DNA from 3 places in the Fodinicurvata halophila genome. Region 1 is predicted to be linked to each of the others. Evidence: riboswitches for the same ligand, from Rfam matches in the RefSeq annotation. Region 1 holds a riboswitch; each other region holds the start of a gene.
What was found. Region 1 has a riboswitch for thiamine pyrophosphate ahead of thiO (glycine oxidase ThiO). Riboswitches for the same ligand answer to the same signal wherever they lie in the genome.
Positions count from the first base shown of each region.

Region 1 (5,542 bases):
GGGCTGCTTGTGGGCGGCGACATTCTCGTTCATCCAGGCACCAAAGCCGGGACTGGTGCTCTGCCAGAGCTGCAGTTCCGGCGGCGTGTCTTCCAGCGCCTCATAAGGTGGTGGTGTGAAATAGTGGGCGATGGCATCCAGCTCTTCCTGCGGCAGGGTCAGGTAGCCGTCGCGCAGCTGAGCCCATTCCTCCTCGACCATGCGGGCAAATTCGTCGCGACCGACAGACTGCACCAGGATCTTGATACGCGCCTTGTGGATGTTGTCGCGCCGTCCGAGCTGGTTATAGACCCGCAGGATCGCCTCCAGATAGGACAGAAGGTGCTGTTCCGGCAGGAAATCGCGGATCGTCACACCGACCACCGGCGTGCGGCCGAGGCCGCCGCCGACCATCACCTCGAATCCCGGATTGCCGTCCGCGTCGCGGCGCATGCGCAGGCCGATGTCGTGCGTGCGCAGGGCCGCGCGATCTTCTTCCGCGCCGGTGACCGCGATCTTGAACTTGCGAGGCAGGAACGAGAACTCCGGATGCAGGGTGGACCACTGACGGATGATCTCGCAGTAGTGGCGCGGATCGGCGATCTCGTCCGCCGCCACGCCGGCGTACTGGTCGGCCGTGGTGTTGCGGATGCAGTTGCCGCTGGTCTGGATGGCATGCAGCTGCGCGTCCGCCAGGTCCGAGAGAATGGCCGGGGCATCCTCCAGCCGCGGCCAGTTGAACTGGATGTTCTGGCGCGTGGTGATGTGCCCGTATCCCTTGTCGTAGGTACGCGCCACATAAGCCAGCTGGCGCAGCTGGTTCGAGGAGAGCGTTCCGTAGGGAATGGCAATTCGGAACATGTAGGCGTGAAGCTGCAGGTAGAGGCCGTTCATCAGCCTGAGCGGCTTGAACTCGTCCTCGCTCAGCTCCCCATTCAGGCGACGCTGCACCTGCTCGCTGAACTGGGCCACGCGTTCGCGCACCAGCGCTTCATCGAATTCGTCATAGCGATACATGGTCTTCCTCCGGTCTCCAGCCTGGTCAGGCCGCGTCCGTACGGCGACTTGGTCCTGTCGAGCGAATTTCCTCGCGGCAGCGGGTGGTCACATAGCCATCCGTCTGCTGCACGACGTCGATGGCATACGGAGCCACCACTTCATTGCGCAGCACGCCGAGCTCGGCCTCGTCCATCAGGCCCTTGAGCTCGTCCTCGTCGCGTGCCAGCCGGCTTTCCTCGAGCGCCTGCGACCAGCCCCCCGTCTCCGAGAGATAGACGACGCGGCCATCGCGCAGCCGGTTGGCGGTTACTGCTTTCAGATACATTCTGCCTGTTTCCTCTTTCTCAAACGGCTTGGGCCAGGAGCGGCTCCACGGCCGGTTCGTCTGTCGCCGCAGCCGCGGCCACCTGTCCGATGATCAACAGTGCGGGACCCTGCACGGCCTCGCGACGCAGGATGTCGCCGAGATCCGCCAGACGGCCGCCCAGCACCCGTTGATCCGGCAGCGTGCCTCGTTCCACCACGGCCATCGGGGTGCCAGCCGGCAGCCCCTTGTCCATCAGCCGGCGGGCAATCTCCTCGGCATGGGACAGCCCCATATAGACGACCAGTGTCTGGCGTTCGCCGGCCAGCGCCTGCCAATCGAGCTCCGGCAGGCCGTTGCGGGCATAACCGGCCACGAAGGTGACGGCAGACGCCGTTTCCCGATGGGTCAGGGGAATGCCGGCGGCAGCCGCGCAGCCGGTTGCCGCAGTGATGCCGGGCACCACCTGTACGTCGACACCGTGGCGCAGCAGGTACTCCTGTTCCTCCCCTCCGCGGCCGAAAATGAAGGGATCGCCGCCCTTCAGGCGCACGACCTGCTTTCCGCCGCGGGCCTGCTGCAGCAGGATCTCGTTGATCTCATCCTGGCTCTTGCTGTGAGCGCCCTTCGCCTTGCCCACGAAGATCCGCTCGGCATCCCGGCGCACGCAATCCAGCACCCCCTGGGGAATCAGCCGGTCGTAAACCACGACGTCGGCTTCCTGCATCAGGCGGACGGCACGGAAGGTCAACAGGTCCGGGTCGCCCGGACCGGCGCCGACCAGTGCGACACTTCCCGTGAGATTGCCGCGGCTTTCCGGCGCGGAATTGACAAGGCCCAGCATCCGTTCACGCGCGCCGCGCTCATCGCCCTGCAGCAGCGATTCGGCCACGCCGCTGCGGAAGAAGCGCGACCAGAATCGGCGGCGTCCCTCCTCGCCGGGAATCACTGCCTTCACGGCCGGACGAAACTGGTCGGCGAAGCGTGCCAGTGCGCCAAGACGCGCGGGCAGCAGAGCCTCGATCTTCTCGCGCAGCTGTCGCACCAGGACCGGCGCACTGCCCCCGCTGGCAATCGCGATCGTGACCGGATCCCGATCGATCATGCCTGGCACGATGAAGGAGGATTGCGCCGGCCGATCCACGAGATTGACGGGCTGCCGGCGCGCCCTCGCCAGGCGGGAGACCCGACCATCGATCCGCTCGTCACCGGAGGCGGCGATGACCAGGCTCTTGTCATCCAGGTCCCGTGCCCGGAAGCGGCGCGGATACCAATGCGCCCTGCCGGCGGAGACCAGTTCGCCCAGCTCTTCGTTTATCTCCGGTGCAACGATGTGGATTTCGGCCTCCGTGCGTTGCAGGAGACGCACCTTGCGGGCCGCCGCCTCGGAGCCACCCACCACCAGGCAGGGAGCATCCGTCAGATCATGAAACAGAGGGAAGTATTTCATCGTGAGCCAGATATTTTCACGCATGTTAGTGTATAAATCTCTCGATCCCCCTTATATTTGCGCAATATGATTCGGGAGTCAAATAATTTCACACTTTGTGTGGATTTATTAATATTTATACATTTTATAAATGTTAATAAATTTCGCCGAAAACCTTGCAAGGCAACGGCCTCGCCTTCATCTTAGAGTCAGCCTGAAAATCTGGGGTGCCGCCAAGACAGGCGGCTGAGATCACACCCATGGAACCTGCACTGGATCATGCCAGCGAAGGGAGCAACGTGGCAGATACGAAACACAGAAACGGCGAACGCCTGCAGACCGTGATCATCGGTGGCGGTGTCTGCGGCTTGGCGATCGGCTGGCAGCTGGCGGAGGCCGGCCAGCAGGTCACCCTGCTCGAGCGCGAGCGCTGCGGCCAGGCGGCCACGCATGCCGCTGCCGGCATGTTGGCCGCGGCCGCCGAGTGCGAGCCCGGCGAGGAACAGCTGCTGCAGCTGACCCGTTGGGCCCAGGAACTTTGGCCGACTTTCCTGGACCGCCTGGAAGCGGCGAGCGGACTGCGTCCGGATTATCGGGACGAAGGCACCCTGGTAGTGGCGCTCAACCGCGACGAAGTCGATCGCCTGCGCTTTCGGCACGACTTCCAGAGCGCGCTGGGACTGCCCTTGCAGTGGCTGGAGGGACGCGAGGTGCGCGAACGCGAACCGCACCTGCGACAGAGCGCTGCCGCCGCCATTTACAGTCTGGAGGATCACCAGGTCGACAACCGGCAACTGGCCGAAGGCCTGAAGCGGGCCTTCGTGAACGCCGGCGGAGAGCTGCGTGAGCACACCGAGGTCGCCGCACTCGACTGCCCGGAAGACTCCGCCAAGCGCATCCATCTTGCGAACGGCGAGGTTTTGCAGGCCGAGCACCTGGTGCTGGCGGCCGGCGCCTGGACCCGTGGCCTGCCCGGCCTGCCGGATGCGGCCAAACCGCCGGTGCGGCCCTTGAAAGGACAATCCCTGGCCTTGCAGATGGACCCGGCGGCACCGCTTCTGGAGCATGTCCTCTGGACCGAGCAGGTGTATTGCGTGCCGCGCCGTGACGGACGCCTGATCATCGGCGCGACCGTGGAGGAACGTGGCTTTGACGACAGCGTAACGGCCGGCGGCCTCTATGCCCTGATCGAAGGGGCCCGCAGAGCCCTGCCCGGCATCGAGGACCTGCCCCTGCTCGAGAGCTGGAGCGGCTTTCGTCCCGGCTGCCGCGACGACGCGCCCGTGCTGGGCTCGACCCCCGTGCCGGGCCTCCACCTGGCAACAGGCCACCACCGCAACGGCATCCTGCTGGCCCCGGTCACCGGACACTGCCTGGCCGAACAGATCCTGACGGGAGAGATGCCCGAGGCAGCCCGGCCGTTTTCACTGGCACGCTTCAAGCCTCGTTCCACGAACAGAAAGAAACCGCTACTGCAGAGTGCATAGGATACTTCGACCATGTCCCTGAACATCAATCTCAACGGCGAAACGACCCGCGTCGAACCCGGGACGCTGCAGGATCTGCTGCAGCAACGCGGGATCGACCCGACGGCCCGCCGAATCGCGATCGCGCGCAACGGCGCCTTGGTCAAACGCGCCAGCTGGTCCGAAGAAGCCCTGGCCGAGGGCGACCGCATCGAAATCGTCCGTCCCCTGGCGGGCGGTTGAGCGAAGGAGACTCGAGTTCATGTCCAACGACACGCCTCTCGTGATTGCCGGACGGGAATTCGGCAATCGCATCTTCCTCGGCACCTCGAGCTACCCCAACCTGCAGATCATGCTGGATTGCGTGGAGGAAAGCGGCACCGAAATGGTGACCTTCTCCATTCGCCGCATGGATCTCGAAGGTCACGCGGAAAGTCCGGTGGACCTGCTGGACGGCTATCACTTCCTGCCGAACACGGCCGGATGCGAAACGGCGCGCGATGCCATCCTGACGGCCCAGCTGGCCCGCGAAGCCCTGGAAACCGAATGGGTGAAGCTTGAGATCATCGGCGACCGAGAAACCCTCTATCCCGATGTGGAACAGCTGCTCTCGACCACGGAGGAGCTCGTGAAGGACGGCTTCACCGTCCTGCCCTACTGCAATGACGATCCCGTGATCTGCAAGCGGCTGGAGGATGCGGGCGCCGCCGCCGTCATGCCCATGGGCTCGCTGATCGGCTCCGGCATGGGCGTGGCCAATCCGGCCAACATCGAGCTGATTTGCCGGCGCGCGGAGGTGCCGGTGGTGATCGATGCCGGACTGGGGACGGCCTCTGACGTGGTGCAGTCCTTCGAGCTGGGGTGTGATGCCGTGTTGCTGAACACAGCCGTGGCGAAAGCACGCAATCCCGTCGCCATGGCCCGCGCTGTACGCCATGCATGCGAAGCCGGCCGTGCGGCGCATCTGGCCGGGCGCATCCCCAAGCGTACGCATGCCGAGGCCTCAAGCCCGCAGATGGGGCTGGTAGGCTCGTAATGGTCGGAAAAGTGCCCGAACTGCTGGTCATCAGCGATCGGCACCAGGCACGGCACGACCTCGAGCAGATTGCCGAACGGACCTTCAGCGCAGGACTCCGCAACTTCATGCTGCGTGATAAGGACCTGGCCAACACGGAGCGCCGAGCTCTGGCGGAGCGGCTGTGCGAACTTGCCTGCAGGCATCTAGGCCGCGTGCTCATAAACGGCGACTGGAGCCTGGCCGCGGAGGTCGACGCGGCCGGTGTCCACCTGCAACATCCGGGCGACATCCCCCTCGCCCGAGCAGCTCTGGGGGACGCCGCCGTGATCGGGGTGTCGGCACATTCC
Region 1 is NZ_JBHSCW010000011.1:143,195-148,736, forward strand. It holds gene ACFOW6_RS16835 (nitrite/sulfite reductase) at 1-996, opposite strand, end outside; gene ACFOW6_RS16840 (DUF2849 domain-containing protein) at 1,022-1,303, opposite strand; gene cysG (siroheme synthase CysG) at 1,323-2,756, opposite strand; TPP riboswitch at 2,925-3,022, shown strand; gene thiO (glycine oxidase ThiO) at 3,011-4,198, shown strand; gene thiS (sulfur carrier protein ThiS) at 4,211-4,420, shown strand; gene thiG (thiazole synthase) at 4,440-5,213, shown strand; gene ACFOW6_RS16865 (thiamine phosphate synthase) at 5,213-5,542, shown strand, end outside.

Region 2 (5,542 bases), on a different contig from region 1:
CACCTTCGAACTGCACGTCGACCACCGGTCCCAGGACCTGGGTGATCTTTCCGACGAGGTTCTTGGCCATCGTGTCTGCTCCTTATCGTGCCTATACTGCGATCCAGTGCGACCCAGGCCGCACTACATCGCCTCCTTGGCGGAGATGATTTCAATCAGTTCCTTGGTGATCTCGGCCTGACGGGTGCGGTTGTAGAGCATCGTCAGGTCGTCGATCATCTCTTCGGCGTTGCGGGTGGCGTTGTCCATGGCGGTCATCCGCGCCCCGTTCTCGCTGGCATTGTTCTCGAGGATGGCCTTGTAGATCTGCACCGCCAGGTTGCGCGGCAGCAGGTCCTTCAGGATCTCCTCTTCCTCCGGCTCGTAGTCATAGACGAAACCGCTCTGCTTCTCGGCCTCGGCCTCTTCCTCGGCCTGTTCCAACGCGGCGCTGTGGCCCTCGTCGAACGGCACTAGCTGCTGGCGTGTCACGATCTGGCTGATCGCCGACTTGAAGCGTGCGAAGAACAGCGTGCAGACGTCGAACTCGCCGTCATCGAAGCGCTGCAGCACGTCCTGGGCGATGGCATGGGCCTTGTCGAAGCTGGGCCGCGGCTTGGTGACGTTCTCGACGGTCTCCAGGATATCGTCGGCATACTGACGACGCAGCAGGTCCTTGCCCTTGCGGCCGATGCAGATGATCTTGACTGTCTTGCCCTCGGACTTCAGCTGCTCGATGTGCTTGCGGGCGTCCCGTACGATCGAGCTGTTGAAGGCGCCGCAGAGACCGCGGTCGGCTGTGGCGACGATCAGAAGATGGACATCGTCCTTGCCCGTACCGGTCAGCAGCTTGGGGCCGTTCCCGCCCTTCACCGACTCCGCGAGCGAGCCGAGCATGCGGGCCATCCGCTCCGCATAGGGACGCGAGGCCTCGACCTGCTCCTGGGCGCGACGCAGCTTTGCGGCCGCGACCATCTTCATGGCCGAGGTGATTTTCTGCGTCGACTTGACGCTGCTGATCCGGGAGCGGAGCTCCTTGAGGCTAGCCATATCGCTTCAACCGACTTTCCGTACTGCGGAGATGACTCAGACGTAGGTCTTGACGAAGTCCTCCAGGAAGGACTTCAGCTTCTCGTCCGTCTCGCTGGAAAGATCCTTTTCTTTGCGGATCGTATCCAGGATCTCCTTGCCCTTGTCGTGCAGCTCGTCGAGGAACTTGGCCTCGAAGTCCCCGATCTTGTCCACCGAAATCTTGTCCAGGAAACCACGCACACCGGCGTAGATCACACAGGTCTGTTCCTCGAAGGCCAACGGCTTGTACTGTGGCTGCTTCAGCAGTTCGGTCAGCCGTGTCCCGCGCGCCAGCAGGCGCTGGGTGGAGGCATCGAGGTCCGAAGCAAACTGGGCGAAGGCCTCCATCTCGCGGAACTGAGCCAGCTCCAGCTTGATGGTGCCGGCCACCTTCTTCATCGCCTTGGTCTGGGCGGCCGAACCCACACGGCTCACCGAGAGACCGACGTTCACCGCCGGGCGCACGCCCTTGTAGAACAGACTGGTCTCCAGGAAGATCTGACCGTCGGTAATGGAGATGACGTTCGTCGGAATGTAGGCGGCAACGTCGCCGGCCTGGGTCTCGATGATCGGCAGCGCGGTCAGGGACCCGGCGCCGTGCTCGTCGTTCATCTTTGCCGCACGTTCCAGCAGGCGGGAGTGCAGATAGAAGACGTCACCCGGGAAGGCCTCGCGGCCCGGCGGGCGGCGCAGCAGCAGCGACATCTGACGATAGGCGACGGCCTGCTTGGACAGGTCGTCGTAGCTGATGACGGCATGCATGCCGTTGTCGCGGAAGTACTCGCCCATGGCACAGCCGGTATAGGGCGCCAGGAACTGCAGCGGCGCCGGATCCGAGGCTGTGGCGGCCACGACGATGGAGTACTCCATGGCGCCGTGATCCTCGAGAATCTTCACGAGCTTGGCGACCGTCGAACGCTTCTGACCGATCGCCACGTAGATGCAGTAGAGCTTCTGCGATTCGTCGTCGGTCTGGTTGACCTGCTTCTGGTTGATGAAGGTATCGGTGACGATCGCGGTCTTGCCGGTCTGGCGATCCCCGATGATCAACTCGCGCTGGCCGCGCCCGATCGGGATCAAGGTGTCGATGGACTTGAGACCGGTCTGGACCGGCTCCTCCACCGACTTGCGGGGAATGATGCCCGGTGCCTTGACCTCGGCCTGGGAGCGCTGCTCCGTCTTGATCGGCCCCTTACCGTCGAGCGGGTTGCCGAGCGCGTCGACCACGCGGCCCAGCAGTTCCTTGCCCACCGGAACGTCGACGATGCGGCCCGTACGCTTGACGGTGTCGCCTTCCTTGATGTTCCGGTCCTCGCCGAACAGCACGATGCCGACATTGTCGTTCTCCAGGTTCAGGGCCATGCCCTGGATCCCATTGGGGAACTCGACCATTTCACCGGCCTGTACGTTGTCCAGCCCGTAGACACGGGCCACGCCGTCCCCGACCGAGAGAACCTGGCCGACCTCGGCCACATCGGCGTCGGCGCCGAAGTTCTCGATCTGCTCCTTGAGGATCGCCGATATTTCCGCGGCGCGGATGTCCATCACCCAACCCCTTTCATCGCGAACTGAAGTCTCTGCAGCTTGCTCTTGATCGACGTGTCGACCATGCGGCTGCCAACCTTGACGATCAGACCACCAAGCAGGTCCGGATCGACTTTGACATTGAGCTGCACCTTGCCCCCCACCGACTTGGCGATGGTGTCGAGCAACGCTTTTTCCTGCGTTTTCGTCAGGGACACGGCAGCGGTGACATCTGCACTGATCTCGCCGCGGCGATGCGCCAGCTCGGCAAGATAGGCATCAATGATATCGGGAAGCGAGAACAGGCGGCGGTTCTGCGTGATCACCAGCACGAAGCGACGTGTCAGGTCATCGGCCTCGGCCTTCTCGAGGACCGCCTGCATTGCCTTCGACTGCTGGTCGCGCCCGTAGAGCGGACTGCGGATGAGGGCCTGCAGGTCACTGCTTTCCTCAATCAACTGCTTGAGCCCGCGCAGATTCTCGGCCACGGCGTCGAGGGACTTCGCCTCGTCTGCCAGATCGAACAAAGCCAGAGCGTAGCGCTCTGCCAGACCGTCTTTGGAGGTCGTATTTCCTGCCAAACCCCAGTCGCTCCCCGGAAAGAGAACAGTCGCCGGCATGCCTGGAGCATGCCGTTCTGCCTGCTTTCGCAATAACCCCGTCGCAGTGCACTCTCCGACCCGGACAGCGCGGCTGCGGTGAGACCAAAAGTGAATTGCCTGAAACGGGCTAGCCCCCGTTCGTGCGAGCGGTTGGTATCACAGGGGCCCGGGCAGTGCAAGTCGCCACGGCGGCTTTTCAGTTCCCCCGTCCGGGATCGCTCGGAGAAGGCCCTGCAGCCGGCCTGGCGGCTTGACGCCGTGGCGCTCCGCGAACAGACTGACCGGACTTCCTGGGGGTGTCCTCATGTTTCATGAGGGCTGAGAGTCCGCCGAAGAGACGCGGAAACCCTTAGAACCTGATCCGGATCATGCCGGCGTTAGGGAACGGAAGGGACAGTCCGCACAGGCCATGCAAGAGCAGCTCCGGGCCTGCCTCTCTCCCTCGACCGCACCCGTCGACGCCGGACCATTGAGGGAGTAGATGACGTGTCCCGACTGTTCGCTTTTTTCGCCGGCCTCTTCCTTTTTCTCAACGCGCCCCTTGCCCACGCGCAGGAGGACGAACCACTCGAGGTCCTGCTCGACTGGTTCATCAATCCCGATCATGCCCCGCTGATCGTGGCGCAGGAAAAGGGGTTCTTCGACGACGCCGGAATCGAGGTCCGCTTCACCGAACCGGCGGATCCCAACGATCCCCCCAAGCTGGTGGCGGCAGGCCGGGCCGACCTGGCCGTATCGTACCAGCCGACGCTGCACATCCAGGCCGCCGCGGGGCTGCCGCTTACCCGAATCGCCACCCTGGTCGCCACGCCACTGAACACCCTGCTGGCCCTGGAGGATGGCCCCGTGAAGGAGATCGCCGACCTGAAGGGCCGCAAGGTCGGTTACTCGGTCGGCGGAGTCGAGGAGGCGGTACTCGGCGCCATGCTGGCCCGCCACGGCCTCGGTCTCGAGGATGTGGAACTGGTCAACGTGAACTTCTCCCTCAGCCCGGCGCTGCTGAGCGGCCAGGTGGCCGCCGTGATCGGCGCCTACCGGAACTTCGAGCTGAACCAGTTGCAGCTGGAAGGCGCCGAGGGCCGGGCCTTCTATGTCGAGGAGGAAGGCGTGCCCGCCTATGACGAACTGATCGTCCTGGCCAACAGCGACAAGCTCGAGGATCCGCGCCTTCCGGCCTTTGTCGAGGCCCTTGAGCGCGGCGTCCAGTACCTGGTCAATCATCCCCAGGAAAGCTGGGAGCTCTTCGCCGATTACAAGGACGACCTGGACGACGAACTGAACCGACGCGCCTGGAGCGATACCCTGCCCCGCTTCGCCCTGCGCCCGGCAGCCGTGGACTGGGATCGCTACCGCCGCTTCGCCGCCTTCCTGGAAGAGGCCGGCATCATCGCCGATCCCCCGCCGCTGAGCGACTACGTTACCGACCTGTCCCGCGAACAAGGAGAGCGGCCATGACTGTTCCCGAAAGCTTCCAGGCCTTCCTCAACGAAAACCCGGATGCAGCCTTCCACGACTGGCTGCGCGAGTCGGCCGAACCCTTCTGGACGAAGGCCACGGCCCATCGCTTCACCGAGGAACTGGCCGAGGGCACCCTGGACCCGCAGGTCTGCGCCCGCTACCTGGTCCAGGACTATGCCTTCGTCGACAGCTTCGTCAGCCTGCTGGGGTACGCCGTGGCCTATGCCCCGGCCATGCCGCAGAAGCGGCCCTTCGCCGGTTTCCTGGCCGCCGTGACCAGCGAGGAGAACGACTATTTCCTGCGTTCCTTCCAGGCTCTTGGCGTGCCCGAAACGCAATGGCGGGACCCCGAGCTGGCTCCCGTGACGGCGGAACTGCTCTCGGTTCTGCAGGACTCGGGGCGCAGCGGCTCCTATCCCCAGGTCCTGGCGACCCTGCTGGCGGCGGAATGGAGCTACCTGACCTGGGGCCTAGCCTGCGGCGATCGCCGGCCGCAGGCGTTCTGGATGGCGGAATGGATCGACCTGCACGCCCTACCGGAGTTCGAGGAGTTCGTCACCTGGCTGCGCGACGAGACTTCGCGCGTCGGCGCCGCCGCCACACCGGAGGTCCAGCAGCAGATGTGCCGCACCTTCCGCCACATGATGCAGCTGGAGGAACGCTTCTTCGATCATGCCTATGATCCGGAGGCGAGGCGGTAGAGACCGCCCGCAGCGTTCACTGGCCGCAAACCCGGTCAGGAGGCCCGGCCTTCCTGCCGCTCCATCCAGTCCAGGATCAGCCGGGCAACCTGACCCGAGTTCCTGTCCAGCATGGGAAGGTGCGTGTTCCCGGTATGGCCGAGCTGGGGCAGGTCGAGCACCTCGACCTGCCCGCCGTTCGCACTCACGGCCTCGGTGTAGTGCTCG
Region 2 is NZ_JBHSCW010000001.1:653,016-658,557, forward strand. It holds gene atpD (F0F1 ATP synthase subunit beta) at 1-70, opposite strand, end outside; gene ACFOW6_RS03040 (F0F1 ATP synthase subunit gamma) at 124-1,029, opposite strand; gene atpA (F0F1 ATP synthase subunit alpha) at 1,066-2,595, opposite strand; gene ACFOW6_RS03050 (F0F1 ATP synthase subunit delta) at 2,595-3,194, opposite strand; TPP riboswitch at 3,459-3,577, shown strand; gene ACFOW6_RS03055 (ABC transporter substrate-binding protein) at 3,663-4,631, shown strand; gene ACFOW6_RS03060 (TenA family protein) at 4,628-5,335, shown strand; gene ACFOW6_RS03065 (esterase) at 5,371-5,542, opposite strand, start outside.
Region 2: it holds a riboswitch for thiamine pyrophosphate, as region 1 does, so the genes downstream of both, ACFOW6_RS03055 (ABC transporter substrate-binding protein) here and thiO (glycine oxidase ThiO) in region 1, are expected to answer to the same signal.

Region 3 (5,542 bases), on a different contig from region 1:
GGCAAGCAGCATCAGTACAACGGTGACCACCTCGACGGAGATCTGGGTCAGGGCAAGGTCGGGAGCCGAGAAATAGAAGAAGGTGAGGGCCACCACCAGTCCCACCACACCGATGAGGATCAGGGCAAAGAGCCTCTGGTGATGAAAAACCATCATTGCGCCGAGGACGGCGGCAAGAAGAACCCAAGCCACCAGTCCAGGCCAGTTGAACGGCACAAGTTCACGTTCGCCGGGCGCAGGGGGGGCAGCATTGAAGAAAGCCAGGAAACCGGCGGCGATGATCGCTGCGAGCATGATGGAGAGATAACGCTGCAGCGAGCCGTTGTGGGCCACATTGGTTAGCTTTCGCGCAAGCCGGGCAAGGGTGTCGATGGTCGTTTCGTAGATAACCTTGGCCTCGGGACGCGGGAATGCCTCTCGCACAGATTTCACCGGGTAGTAGAGTGCGAGCAGGATCAGGCCTCCGCCCAGTGCGATCATGCTCATGAAAAGCGCCGGCGTGAAGCCGTGCCAGATCGCGAGATGGTAATCCGGTGTGTTGCCGCCTGTGACCGCATCCGTGGTGACATGTACAAGCGGGCCGGCGATGAGGGCGGGCATCAGCCCGATCAGAACCACCAGGGAAACCAGGACAAAGACTGGAAGCCACATTCCGATAGGGGGGTCGTGGGGCTTGTGCGGATAGTCGTCTCGTACGGGTCCCAGGAAGACATGGAACACGAAACGCGCTGCATAGGCGACAGAGAGAACCGCTCCCAGTGTGGCGAAGACCGGGACGATCCAGCCCTGTCCCAGGTAGCTGGTGTGAACGGCTTCCTCCAGCATCATTTCCTTGGAGATGAAGCCGTTCAACAAGGGGATACCTGCCATGGAGGCGGCAGCCACCATGGCCAGGGTTGCGGTGATCGGCATCAGGGTCAGCAATCCACCGAGACGGCGTATATCCCGGGTGTGTGCTTCATGATCGACGATACCGGCGCTCATGAAGAGAGCCGCCTTGAATGTGGCATGGTTGATGATGTGAAAGACGCCGGCCATGGCCGCCAACGGCGTACCGAAGCCGAACAGCATCGTGATCAGGCCCAGGTGACTGACGGTCGAAAAGGCCAGCAGGGCTTTCAGATCATCCTTGAAGACCGCAATCCAGGCGGCAATGATCATCGTGGCCAGGCCGAAGCTGGCCACGATATAGAACCACTCCGGCGTACCGGAAAGGGCGGGCCACACGCGGGCTAAAAGGAAGACCCCCGCCTTCACCATGGTGGCGGAGTGCAGGTAAGCGCTGACCGGGGTCGGGGCCGACATGGCGTGGGGCAGCCAGAAGTGCAACGGAAACTGCGCAGACTTCGCAAAGGCCCCGGTGAGGATCAGCAGCAGGGCTGGCAGGTAGAGATCCGAGCTGCGGATCTGGTCACCCGCTTGCAGGATGTCCGAAAGGTTGTACGAGCCGGCAATCTGTCCCAGAAGGATCATGCCACCGATCAGGGCCAGGCCGCCGCCGCCCGTAACCGCGAGGGCCATGCGCGCGCCCTGACGGGCTTCCGGCATCTGTCGCCAGTAGCCGATCAGCAGGAACGAACTGAGACTGGTCAATTCCCAGAAAATCAGGAGCAGCAGGATGTTGTCCGACAGGACGATGCCCACCATCGCGCCCTGAAAGAGCATCAGGTAAACGTAGAAGCGCCCCATTGGATCCTGGGGACTGAGATAGAACCGTGCATAGAGGATAATCAGCAGCCCGATTCCGAGAATCAGCAGGGCAAAGAGGAAGCCCAGTCCATCGAGAAAGAAATTGACGTTGAGGCCAAGCTGGGGGAGCCACTCGAATCGTGCCTGCAGGACCTCTCCCCCGAAGACAGCCGGAGCTTGCACCAGCAACAGGATAAGGGCCACAAGCGTAAAGGAGCCCGTTCCGTAGGCACAGGCATTCCGCCCTCCACGAATCAGGAAAGCCGGAAACAAGGCGCCGATGAACGGCAGTAGAACAATTAAGGCGAGACTCATGCTTCCCCTGCAAAGCATCCAGCATCTTGTGGTGACGGCGGAGCCGTCGGCAATTGCCGCGCCAGATTAGTGACACGAACGGCGGAATCAAGAAAACCCGTACAGCAATGCGCGTTTTTCTGCTGAAGCTGTCGGCCAGGAAGCGGTCGCACCACACGTAAAGTTCATGGCTGGATGGCTTCGGCCGACCAGGGCAAGGCCCACCGGCAAACGCGATCGATCAGGAAATAGAGGCCAAGTGCCAGTGCGGCCAGGACCGCCAGTGCCGCGAACATGACATCAACCTGCATGCGGGCATTGGCATTCAGCATCTGGTGTCCCAGGCCGGCACTGGCCCCGACCCATTCGCCGATGATGGCCCCGATCGGGGCCACAGCCGCCGCCACACGAAGTCCCGAGGCGAGGGCGGGGAGCGCCGCAGGAATACGGATGTGTCGAAAGGTTGCCCAGTTGGATGCGCCGCAAGTTCGGGCAAGATCCAGCCATCCCGGTTCGGTGCGGCGCAGACCATCGTAGAAGGCCGTCGTCACGGGAAAGAAGATGATCAGGCTGGCCATCGCAATCTTGCTGGCCATGCCGTAGCCCAGCCAGAGCACGAGAATCGGGGCCAATGCGAATACCGGAATGGCCTGGCTGACCACGAGCAGCGGCAGAAGCCATAGCCGCAGTGGTCTGAATGCCGCAATCAGCAGGGCCGAACAGAGACCGATGATGGTGCCTAGCAGGAAGCCCAGCAGGATTTCGCTGAGCGTTATCCCCGCATTCCAGGCCAGACTCTGCCATCGCTCGACCAGCACCAAGCCAACCTGTTGCGGAGACGGCAGGATATATGCGGGTGCTCCTGTCAGCCAGACAGCAGCCTGCCAGATGACGATCAGTCCCAGCAGTATGACCAGAGGCCTGAGTTTCTGTCTGAGATGAATGGGGATCATTCCACGCTCTGGCCTTCTCGTTGTCTATCCATCGCCTGAGCGTGAGCTCTACGCAGGCTGTCGATCAGCAGCTTGTGCAGTTCCGGCATTTCCTCGGCTCCCGTGTCCCTCGGCGGATTTCCCGTTGGGGCGATGCGCTGAGTGATTTCCACAGGCTGGCCGGCCAGGACCAGAAGCTGATGTCCGAGACGCAAGGCCTCGAGAGGGTCGTGGGTTACCAGCAAGACAGTGCGGTCGTGAAAAACCTCGGCGGCCAAGTCCTGCAATTCCAGTCGGGTAATGGAATCGACGGCGGAGAATGGCTCGTCCATCAGGATTATGTCGCGCTCCTGATAAAGCGTGCGGGCCAGGGCCGCGCGCTGGCGCATTCCACCTGAGAGAGCGGCGGGCCGCTTGTCCTCGTGGCCGGCCAGGCCGACCCGTCGGATGAGCCCTTCGGCTCGTCCCGGATCGGGTGCCCGCCCCTGGAGCCGGTCACTCAGAGAGACATTTTCCCGCAGTCTCAGCCAGGGCAACAGAAGATCCTGCTGGGCCATATAGGAGAAATTGCCCCGCAAGGGCAGTGCGCCTTCACAGGTCACGGTTCCACTGTCCCGAGCCTCGAGTCCAGCGATGAGTCGCAGCAGACTGCTCTTGCCCACCCCGGACGGCCCCAACAGACAGGTTGTCTGGCCGCCGGGGATCTCGAGACTGAACTCATGGAACAGAAAGGCCCTCTTGAACGAAAGGCTGATCCTGTCGAGGGATATGGCGGGTGAAGACATGTGTGGACACACTTCCTACGCCGGCATGAACCGGTTCAGGTTCTGGGGTCGCGCCCGCAGGCGCCTCTCAGCCAGGACTGGCTCCCCCGGTGAATTTCGGTGCAAACTATGCCCGCTTCGGCCCAACTTTGCCAAGCGGTTCGTTTGCTTTGCACGTCAACCGAGTTAAATAGGCGCACATGGAGGGACAACAGGCATCACCACGCTTCATCGGCAGTGAGATCTACCGGCATTCCAGTTACGGGCGCTTGCATCCCCTGGCAATTCCGCGCGTGTCGACCTGCATGGATCTTTGCCGGGCTCTGGGCTGGCTTCCGGAGGAGGTCTACATCGACAGTCCGCGAGCCACTCCGGATCAACTGGCTCGTTTCCACAGCCCCGATTACATTGCCGCTGTTCAACGGGCCGAAGAGACACAGCATTGCAGCGAGGAGGTCAAGAAGCGCTTTGCCCTGGGGGTGAACGGCAATCCTGTCTTCCCAGAAATCTTCAGGCGGCCGGCGACTGCCTGCGGTGCTTCGATCGCGGCGGCCGACTGGCTTCTCGAAGGTATTCCCGTTTACAGCCCGGCGGGTGGAACGCATCATGGACGACCGGCCCGCGCCAGTGGCTTTTGCTATTTCAACGATCCGGTTCTGGCCATCCTCTCTCTGCTGGACAGGGGGATCGGCTCCGTTTTCTACCTGGATATCGATGCGCATCACGGAGATGGTGTCCAGGATGCCTTTCATGCCGATCCGCGTGTCTTTACTCTTTCCATACATGAAGCCAATCGCTGGCCCATGGACAGAAAAGCGGGGACCAGGCCTGGCCCTGGCGGCCTTCAGGACAGGGCGGGCGGCCACGCACGGAACATTCCGGTGCCCGAAGGATTCAATGACAGTGAATTCGCTTTCCTCTTGGAGGCGGCGGTTCTGCCGTTGATCGATCGTGTGGGGCCGGAAGTCATCGTGCTTCAGTGCGGCGCGGATGCCTTGGAAGATGATCCACTGAGCCGTCTTTCTTTGTCCAATCAGTCGCTCTGGAGCACGGTTGCCGCGCTGACTTTCCAGACGCGGCGTCTCCTGGTTCTGGGAGGAGGCGGCTACAATCCCTGGTCCGTAGCTCGTGCCTGGGTCGGGGTCTGGGCGACACTGAACGGTTTGGAAATTCCAGAGAGCCTTCCGTCGGCAGCCCGTGATATCCTGTCAGGCTTGCAGTGGCGACACAGCCGTGGGCGGAATCCACCTGAGGTCTGGTTCACCACACTTGCGGATCGCCCTCGCTATGGTTCGGTTCGCGAGGAAGTCAGAAATGCCGCGCGTCAGGTTCTCTCCTGAGGAAAGATGAATGTTTAAAAAAGCTTGTAAGGTTTTCTTTACACTCTCTGTCATTATCATCCTCGGGCTGCCGGTCGTGGCGCAGGAGGCAGAGCGCTCGCAACTGACCATCGAAACTGCGACCGGTGAGACCCATGAGTTCGAGGTGGAGCTCGCGGACACGAATGCGGAGCGTGCCCAGGGTCTGATGTTCAGACGTTCCCTGGAAGAGGGCACTGGGATGTTTTTCCTTTATCCCAGATCGCAGCGCATCTCCATGTGGATGAAAAACACTCTCATCCCGTTGGATATCATATTCATCGACGAGGGCGGTCAGATCGTTCGAATAGCCCAACGGACTATACCGGAATCGACTACGTCGATTCCCTCAGGAGGGCCGGCAAAGGCCGTTCTGGAGGTCAATGCAGGGGTGACTCAGCGTCTCGGGATTGACGAAGGCGATCAGGTTCACCACCCGGCTCTCCAGTGAAGTGAAATCAGGCTTGAGGTAATCCGAGATTATTTCTTCACCACGAGCGTCAGG
Region 3 is NZ_JBHSCW010000003.1:669,784-675,325, reverse strand. It holds gene ACFOW6_RS07995 (monovalent cation/H+ antiporter subunit A) at 1-2,004, opposite strand, end outside; gene ACFOW6_RS07990 (ABC transporter permease) at 2,169-2,936, opposite strand; gene ACFOW6_RS07985 (ABC transporter ATP-binding protein) at 2,933-3,700, opposite strand; TPP riboswitch at 3,695-3,798, opposite strand; gene ACFOW6_RS07980 (acetoin utilization protein AcuC) at 3,880-5,019, shown strand; gene ACFOW6_RS07975 (DUF192 domain-containing protein) at 5,030-5,488, shown strand; gene ACFOW6_RS07970 (O-methyltransferase) at 5,518-5,542, opposite strand, start outside.
Region 3: it holds a riboswitch for thiamine pyrophosphate, as region 1 does, so the genes downstream of both, ACFOW6_RS07985 (ABC transporter ATP-binding protein) here and thiO (glycine oxidase ThiO) in region 1, are expected to answer to the same signal.